2 regions of the Janthinobacterium sp. SUN137 genome follow, and region 1 is predicted to be linked to the other one. Evidence: predicted binding sites of a transcription regulator. Region 1 holds the regulator's gene; the other holds the start of a gene.
The links. The regulator FliA, encoded in region 1, starts transcription of late flagellar genes. The targets are predictions, from matches to a motif close to CTAAAGTTTNNNNNNNNNNNGCCGNTA.

Region 1 (4,417 bases):
CGGCTTCTCGGCCAGCCTGGCGCGCTACCTGATCGACAAGCTGCCGGCCGGCCTCGACGGCGCGCAAAGCATGCGCTGGATCAAGACGGTCCTGAGTCGTAACCTGAATACTGTGGCCAATGAAGACGCCATGCTGGAGCAGGGCGGCGTGTTTGCCCTGGTGGGCCCGACCGGCGTCGGCAAGACCACCAGCACGGCCAAGCTGGCGGCCCGCTGCGTGATGCGCCACGGCCCGGAAAAGCTGGCCCTGATCACCACGGATGCCTACCGTATCGGCGCGCATGAACAGTTGCGCATCTACGGCAAGATCCTCGGCGTGATGGTGCATTCGGTGAAGGACGAGGCGGACTTGCGCATCGCCCTGAAAGAATTGAAGAACAAGCACACGGTGCTGATCGATACGGTGGGCGTGAGCCAGCGCGACCAGATGGTGACGGAACAGGTGGCCATGCTGTCGGGCGCCGGCGCCGACGTGAAGCGCCTGCTGTGCCTGAACTCCACGGCCACGCAGGAAACGTTGAACGAAGTGGTGCGCGCGTATCAGGGCAGCGGCCTGGCCGGCTGCATCATGACCAAGCTCGATGAAGCGGCCTCGATCGGCAATGTGCTCGACGTGGTGATCCGCCAGAAGCTGAACCTGTTTTATGTGTCGAACGGCCAGCGCGTGCCGGAAGACCTGTACCTGGCCGACCGCGGCTACCTGATCGACCGTGCCTTCAAGCTCAAGCGTGATGCGGCGGCGACGCAGTTTTCCGACGCCGAACTGCCGCTCCTGATGGCGCAGGCGGCTGCCCGCAACAATGAAGCGCGCGGGGTGCACCTTGGCTAATTTCGATTTCGACCAGGCCGAAGGCTTGCGCCGCATGCTGGCCGGCCCGCAGCCGCGCGTCATGACGTTCCTCTCGGCCACGCCGCAGGACGACAAGGGCGCCATGCTGGTCAACCTGGGCGCGTCGCTCGTCTACGGCGGCAATGACGTGCTGCTGCTCGACGCCAGCGGCGGCAGCGATGGCGTGGCATCGCGCCTGGGACTGGCGCACGGCGCCAGCCTGCGCGACGTGGCGCGCCAGCAGTGCGGCTTGAACCAGGTCATCCACCAGGTGCCGCAAGGTTTCGGCGTGGCCAGCCTCGGCGCGCGCAACCATTTGATGGACAGCATGGATTATGCGGGCGAGGATGAACTGCGCCGCCTGGGCAAGACGTTCGACGTGCTGGCGCGCCAGAGCGGCATCGTGCTGGTCGACGGCGTCGTGGCGGACGAGGGCGCGTGCTTCCCCGTGCCGCTGATGGCGTCGTCGGATATCGTCGTGCAAGTCTCGACCAGCGCCACCTCGATCAAGGCGGCGTACTGCCTGATCAAGCGCCTGAGCCAGGAACTGGGACGCCGTCCGTTCGGCATTCTCGTCACCGGCGCTTCCGAATCCGAAGCAAAAGTGGTATACGATAATATGGCGCAGGCGGCGAGCCGCTACCTGGCCGTGAAGCTGACTTCGATGGGTTCCGTGCCTGCCGACGAGTATCTGCACCGCGCGGCGCGGCTGGGCCGCAGCGTGGTCGATGCGTTTCCGCTGGCGGGAGCGTCGGTGGCGTTTCGCGGACTGGCCGAGCGGCTGGCCCGTTCGGCGGCGCCGGTGCTTGGCGGCACCTTGTACCAGACGGGGAGCCCGCACCAGTTCAGCGCCTGAATCGAACCGCAGCACCAGATAAGATGAGAAAACAATAAGCAGCCTATGTACACGGTCAAAGGGAAATCGAACAAGGACTATTTGCTGACGGAGCATATTCCGCTGGTGAAGCGTCTGGCGCACCATATGAAGGCGAAATTGCCGCCTTCGGTCGAGGTCGATGACCTGATCCAGGCCGGCATGATCGGCCTGCTCGATGCCATTACGCGCTATGAAGAGACGCATGGCGCGCAGTTCGAGACGTATGCCGTGCTGCGCATCCGCGGCGCCATGCTCGACGAATTGCGCACCAGCGACTGGCTGCCGCGCAGCATGCGCCAGAACATGCGCAAGATCGAAGAGGCGATGAGCACCCTGCAGCAGCGCCTCGGCCATCCGCCGACCGAGTCGGAAGTGGCGAAGCTGCTGAAAATGTCGCTGGCCGACTACCAGGAAATGCTGGGCGACGGCGGCGGCCACCAGCTCGTGTACTACGAAGACTTTCATGACCCGGACGGCAATGACAGCTTCCTCGACCGCCACTGCGTGGACGAGGACAGCGACCCCTTGCGTTCCCTGCTCGATACCGATTTCCGGCAATCCGTGATCGATGCCATCGACGCGCTGCCGCCACGCGAGAAAATACTCATGGGCCTGTATTACGAAGAAGAGCTGAACCTGAAGGAGATCGGCGCGGTGATGGGCGTATCCGAATCGCGCGTCTCGCAGCTGCATACCCAGGCCGTCGCGCGCCTGCGCGCAACCTTGAGGGAGCTGGCGTGGACTGGTCCAGCGTAATCGGGCTGGCGCTGGCGCTGGCGGGCCTGCTGGTCGGCCAGGCACTGGAAGGCGGCAAGATGGCCTCCCTGCTGCAGCCGGCCGCCTTTGCCATCGTCATCGTCGGCACCTTCGGCGCCGTGCTGCTGCAGACGCGGCTGCGCACTTTTGTCCGCGGCCTGGAAATGCTGCGCTGGGTCTTCCTGCCGCCGTCCGACACGCGCGCCGCGCTGGCGCGCGACATCGGGCAATGGAGCCTGACGGCGCGCCGCGACGGCCCGCTGGCGCTCGAACGCCTGATGGAAAACACGGCCGACCGCTTCAACGCCAAGGGTTTGCGCATGATCGTCGACGGCATCGCGCCCGACAAGCTGCGCCAGCTGCTCGACGTGGAAATCTCCGCCTACGAAATGGCCGAGCGCCAGGCCGTCAAGGTGTGGGAATCGGCGGCCGGCTATTCGCCCACCATCGGCATCCTGGGCGCCGTGCTGGGCCTGATCCACGTGATGGAAAACCTCACCGACCCCAGCAAGCTGGGCGGCGGCATCGCCGTGGCGTTCGTCTCGACCATCTATGGCGTGGGCCTGGCCAATCTGCTGTTCCTGCCGGTGGCCAATAAACTCAAGGCCATCGTCTCGCGCCGCGTGGTGCAATATGAAATCACGGCCGCCGTGCTGTACGACATCGCCACGGGCGACCACACGCGCATCATCGAAGAGCGCGTGTCCAGCCTCTTGCACGAGCATTGACCATGATGCGGCGCGCGCGCAGGAAGTATGACGAGGAACCGGACAACCAGGACCGCTGGCTGATCTCGTACGCCGACTTCATCACCCTGCTGTTCGCCTTCTTCGTCGTCATGTATGCGATTTCGCAAGTCAACGAAGGCAAATACCGCGTCTTCCAGAACGCCATCGGCCAGGCCTTCAGCCTGGAAAAGGGCGCGCCGCCCATCATCATGGAAGCGCCGCAGGCGATCCCGTTGCCGAACCCCGCCCTGAAACGCCGCACGGAAGCCATCCGCCGCGAGCGCGAACACATGACGCGCCTGGCGCAGGACCTGACGTCGACCCTGGCGCCGCTGGTCAAGGAAGGCAAGGTGCGGGTCACGCAGACGAGCCGCGGCGTGAGCGTGGAAATCAATGCCAGCGTGCTGTTCGATCCGGGTGCGGCGGGCTTGACGGCCGAATCGGACCAGGCCTTGCGCGCCGTGGCCGTGCTGCTCAAGGACGACACGCACGACGTGCAGGTGGAAGGGCATACGGATGTGCAGCCGATCAGTAATTCGACCTTTGCCTCGAACTGGGAATTGTCGGCTGCGCGCGCCAGCGCCGTGGTGCGCCTGTTCATCGCCAGCGGCGTCAAGGCGTCGCGCCTGACGGCCGTCGGCCACGCGGACAATATCCCCGTGGCGCCGAACGCCACGCCGGAAGGGCGCGCGCGCAACCGCCGGGTCGCCGTGACGATTTTGTCGGGCATCCCCGAAACGGTGACGGAAGTGCCGACGGCGCCCGTGGCGCCTGCGCCGGCCAATTGACGCTCGTCAACTGCGGGCTGCCGCTTGGTACAATCGCGCTTTCTTCCTCTTTTATCGTTTCCTCATGAAAAGCAGCTCCCTGGGCGGTCTCGTCTATTCCACTGAAACGGGCCGCATGTGTCCCGCCTGCCGCCAGCCGCTGGCGCAGTGCGCGTGCAAGGCGCAAGCGAAGGCTGCGCCTGCGGGCGATGGCGTGGTGCGCGTCTCGCGCCAGACCAAGGGTCGTGGCGGCAAGAGCGTCACCGTGGTCAAGGGCTTGCCGCTGGACGCCGTCGCGCTGGCCCTGCTGGGCAAGCAGTTGCGCACGCAGTGCGGCTCGGGCGGCACCGTCAAGGATGGCGTGATCGAAGTGCAGGGCGACCATGTCGACGCCATCCTGGCCGCGCTGGTCAAGCTGGGCCACCAGCCGAAAAAGGCCGGCGGCTGAGCGTGCGGAGGC
Region 2 (4,417 bases), on a different contig from region 1:
CGCGCGCCATCATCTACGCCACGCCCCAAGCGGGCGAAGATTTCGCCGACGCGGCGCGCCGCGTGGCCATTGAAACGCGCGATGCGATCAACGCGCACCGTTCGGTTTAAAAACGATATACAGTCAGCCTCACAGCGCCTAACAAAACCGTAGCGAGCGGAAGGGAGAGGTGGCCGAGAAGCGCAACCGTACTGGAGTACGGTGAGCATCGCAGGCCACCTATACCGACGCGCAGTAGGTTTGGTTAGGTGCGACTAATCGCGCTGCGGGGCAACGATCTCCGCGTAATCGTAGAGTTCTCCCAGAATTTCCTCGCCCCGCTCATCGACGGATTCCGACAGCACGTCGATTTCCGTAAACAGCATTTCGATGGTGCGGGCGCCGGCGTCGCCGTCGAACAGGCGGGCGGCGCGGTGCTGTTCCCAGCGCAGGCTTTCCGCTTCGCTCAGGGTTTGCGGGAAATTGCGGGCGCGGTAGCGGAACAGCAGTTCCTGCAGGCGTTCGTCGGCAAACGAAGGGCGGGCCGTGGCCAGCTTGGCCGGCGTGTCGCGGCGCAGCGATTCGAGCAGGCGGCGGTCATCGTTGCTGACGAAACCATTGTACAAATCCTCATCCACGTCCAGCGCGGCATTCGCGCCCGGGCGCTGGAACACTTCGGCCCAGACGGCATCCATGTTCGGCGCCGCGGCGGCGAATTGCGCGTTGACCTTCGCCGCGTCCAGATCGATGCCCCATTGCGCGGCCATGGCGGGCGACAAGGTCTTTAAATTGCCGACCAGCATGGGCGACTTGTTCAGGTGCACGCTTTTCACGGGCAGGCGCGTCATGCCTTCCGGCATGGCGTCCTTGCGCGTGAACAGGCGCGTGCGGATGGTGTCGGCGTCCAGCTGGAACAGCTCGCGCGGGTCGTAGGCGCAATCCCAGACGAGGATTTCATTTTTATTGCTCGGATGCGTGGCCAGCGGCCAGACGACGCCCAGGCAGCCCCGTTCGGCGGGGAACATGCCCGACACGTGCAGGAAAGGCTGGCGCTCGCTGGCGGCCAGGTGCATGCCCATTTCGCTGGCGACCCTGTCCTTCTTGTGCAGCGCCAGGCAGAATTCGAACAGTTTCGGCTGCTTTTCCTTGATCAGGCGTGCCAGGGCGATGGTGGCGCGCACGTCGGACAGTGCATCATGCGCCGCTTCGTGGGCCAGGCCATTGGCCTTGCTCAAGTGTTCCAGTTTAAAACTGGTCTGGCCATCGTCGCGCTTTGGCCATTCGATGCCTTCCGGGCGCAGCGCGTGCGTCATGCGCACCACGTCGAGGATGTCCCAGCGGCCGCAATGGTTCTTCCATTCGCGCGCATACGGGTCGATCAGGTTGCGCCAGAACAGGAAACGCGTGACTTCATCGTCGAAACGGATGGTGTTGTAGCCCACGCCGATGGTGCCCGGCTCCGAAAAGGCCGCTTCGATGGTGGCGGCGAACTGGTGTTCGGGCACGCCCAGCTGCAGACACTGCTGCGGCGTGATGCCCGTGATCAGGCACGATTGCGGGTCGGGCAGGAAATCATTGGCAGGCTGACAATACAGCATGATGGGTTCGCCGATCTCGTTGAGGTCGGCATCCGTGCGGATGGCGGCGAACTGGGCCGGGCGGTCGCGGCGCGGCTGGGCGCCAAAGGTTTCGTAGTCGTGCCAAAGAAAGGTCTGGTTAGTCATTGATGGTCGTTGCTTGATTGGTTATCCGGGCCGCCAAAAGCGGCCGCTGCTACAGTTTTCTGAAAACCTGCCGATACTACACGAGAGGATGGTCATCATCGCGTTTCCCGCATGGTGGCATACATTGCCCGTTCAAGGAGGTCTATCGTGTCAATTCCCATCGCCGCAAGCGGCAATTCCACCCCTTCCGTGACTTCCGTCAGTACGGGCGTTGCCGGCAAGGACGATAAAGTCCAGCAAAAGGACGGCGTCAACGCTGAAATGAGCGTGAATGACCGCACCAAGCTGCAATTGAACGCTTCCATCATGCAGGCGTCGCTGAACGTGTCGATCGGTTCCGAGAACGAGCCGCTGGCGCTGCTGTACAAGACGGCCATCACCAACATCAATGAAGCGCTGAAGGGCCAGTACGGCGAGGACGCGATCCAGAACGCGGCTTCGCAGGATAACAGCGCCGAAGCGACGGCGAACCGCATTGTATCGCTGTCGACAGGTTTTTTTGATGCCTTCAAGAAACAGAATCCCGGCCTGGACGACGATACGGCCTTGACCAAGTTCATGGACACCATCAGCGGCGGCATGGAAAAAGGCTTTAAGGAAGCGCGCGACATCCTGGGCGGCTTGAAAGTGCTGAATGGCGACATCGCCGGCAATATCGACAAGACGTACGAGCTGGTGCAAAAGGGCTATGCCGACTTCATCGCTGCGCACAGCAGCAAGAAGGATGATGCCGCCAAGCCGGATGCCAGCAAGCCGGCCGACAGCAAGGCTGCCTGAACTACAGCATGACCCTGTTGCGGCCCGATGCTTTGGCGCGATACAGCGCCGCGTCGGCCGCGGCGATCAGCGCATGGTCGTCCTGTTCGGCCGCCAGGCTGGCCACGCCGAAGGAACCCGTGATGTGCGGCAAGGCGCTGCGCATGTCAGCGAAGATGACGGCGAGCTGCATGCGCTCGCACAAGCGCTCGGCCACCCGCAAGGCCACGTGTTCGTTGGTGTCGGGCAAGATCACCATCATTTCCTCGCCACCGTAGCGCACGGCAAAATCCGTGGGCCGCAGGGCCGCGCCCAGCACTTGCGCGGCGATGCGCAGTGCCTGGTCGCCCGCCTGGTGGCCGTGCGTGTCGTTGAAGCGCTTGAAATGGTCGAGGTCTATCATCACCAGCGACAGGGGCGAGCCGCTGGCGTGGGCCGTGACGATCATGTTGGGCAGTAAATCCGTCAGCCAGGCGCGGTTGTACAAGCCCGTCAGGCTGTCGACCATCGACAGCTGGCGGTAGAATTCGCCCAGTTTCTGGCGCCGGCGCAGCAGGGCATTGGCGGCGCGGATGCGGAAGGACAGCAGCCGCAGCAGGTTGCGCGCCAGGCCGTTCGACTGCTCGATCAATTCCCATACGATGGCCGCGTCGATCACCAGCAAGTCGGTTTCTTCCAGGGCGGAAATGGCGGCCAGGTTGCTCGCTTCATCGAGCACCGATTGTTCGCCCACGCTTTCGCCGGGCAAGACCTTGCTGACGGTGCCATCGTCCATGCCCGTGTGGGTGTCGGCGGCCACGGCCAGCGAGCCGCGCAGGACGATGTACAGGCTGGCGCCTTGCGTGTCGGCAATGGCTTCGCCCGCTTCCAGGCGCATCACGGGGCAGGGCGCCAGCATGGCGGCCGTCTGGCTATCCGCCCCATCGCGAAATAGCTGTAAATCGCCGATGTTGCAGCCTGAAGCGCCGAAGTTGCCGATCTGTTCCACAATCACACTTTCAAAAAGCCGGCGCGCGAGCAGGGGGCCGGTAGCTTCATGATAGCGTAAAGCGGCCTTGGCTGTAACGCCAAAGGCTTGCTTGAGGTCACTTACTGTGAGAAATACGACAATTATTTCATTGCCGCGTCAATACGCAGGAATGCTTGCGGTTTTGTTATGGATGTTGCCGCGCGCGAAAGGCGGGCCGGATGTGCAAAGGCAGCCTTGAACGGCTGCCTTGGTCTCTGGAAATCCTGCAGGTGGGGATTACTCGGCGGTTTCTTCCGCTTCGGCCGTATCGATCACGGCATTCTTGCCGGTGGCGTGGCGCTTGCTGTCTTGCAGGCGGCCCAGGGCGCTATCGATGGCGCGTTTCAGTTTGTCGGTGGCGCCGGCAACGGATTGATGCACGGTGGCGTTCTGTTCGGTCACGGCGATCGGTTGATAGCCAGCAACGCGTGCTTCCATGACGCAGCGGATATCGTCGGCGCCGCCTTTCGGGCCATTCGTGTCGCTGATGTGGACTTCGATGCGGGTCAGGTTGTCGCGGAAGCGGTTCAGTGCGCTTTCAAGTACGGATTGCACATGTTCGTTCAGTCCAGCGGTGTTGGCGATGGTGCTGTCGGTATGAATATTGATTTGCATATGCTTACTCCTGTCAATTCAAAAAAAACCCATCTCAGGCGCCTTGCTTGGCAGTGGTCAAACCCGCTGCCAGGGCGCGTCGGCGCCTGGTTCTTGCCTCATGCACTTGATCCCTGTGCATGACTTATCTTACTCCTCTTTCCAGTATTTCAAGAGGGTGCGCACGATTAAGATGAGCTTAACCCTTCAGCCAGGTCAAGTTTCCACTACGAAATTATTTACCCTCAGCCATTGATGAGACCGGCCGCGATATTGATCGACAGCCCCAGCACGACCAGGTTGAAGAAAAAGCTCAGCACGGATTGTCCCAGCACGATTTGCCGCATCATGCGCG

Region 2: O3298_RS25490 (DUF5610 domain-containing protein) is a predicted target of FliA. The motif match lies at 1,753-1,779, and genes of this name have one in related genera.

What each region holds. Positions count from the first base shown of each region.
Region 1 is NZ_JAPWHZ010000001.1:770,294-774,710, reverse strand. Features, by position in the region: gene flhF (flagellar biosynthesis protein FlhF) at 1-829, shown strand, start outside; gene O3298_RS03590 (antiactivator of flagellar biosynthesis FleN protein) at 822-1,685, shown strand; gene O3298_RS03585 (RNA polymerase sigma factor FliA) at 1,731-2,462, shown strand; gene O3298_RS03580 (flagellar motor protein) at 2,444-3,190, shown strand; gene motD (flagellar motor protein MotD) at 3,196-3,978, shown strand; gene O3298_RS03570 (translation initiation factor Sui1) at 4,043-4,405, shown strand.
Region 2 is NZ_JAPWHZ010000005.1:305,837-310,253, reverse strand. Features, by position in the region: gene pyrF (orotidine-5'-phosphate decarboxylase) at 1-110, shown strand, start outside; gene sbcB (exodeoxyribonuclease I) at 255-1,703, opposite strand; gene O3298_RS25490 (DUF5610 domain-containing protein) at 1,851-2,480, shown strand; gene O3298_RS25485 (GGDEF domain-containing protein) at 2,482-3,447, opposite strand; gene O3298_RS25480 (HPF/RaiA family ribosome-associated protein) at 3,706-4,083, opposite strand; gene O3298_RS25475 (DUF1345 domain-containing protein) at 4,308-4,417, opposite strand, start outside.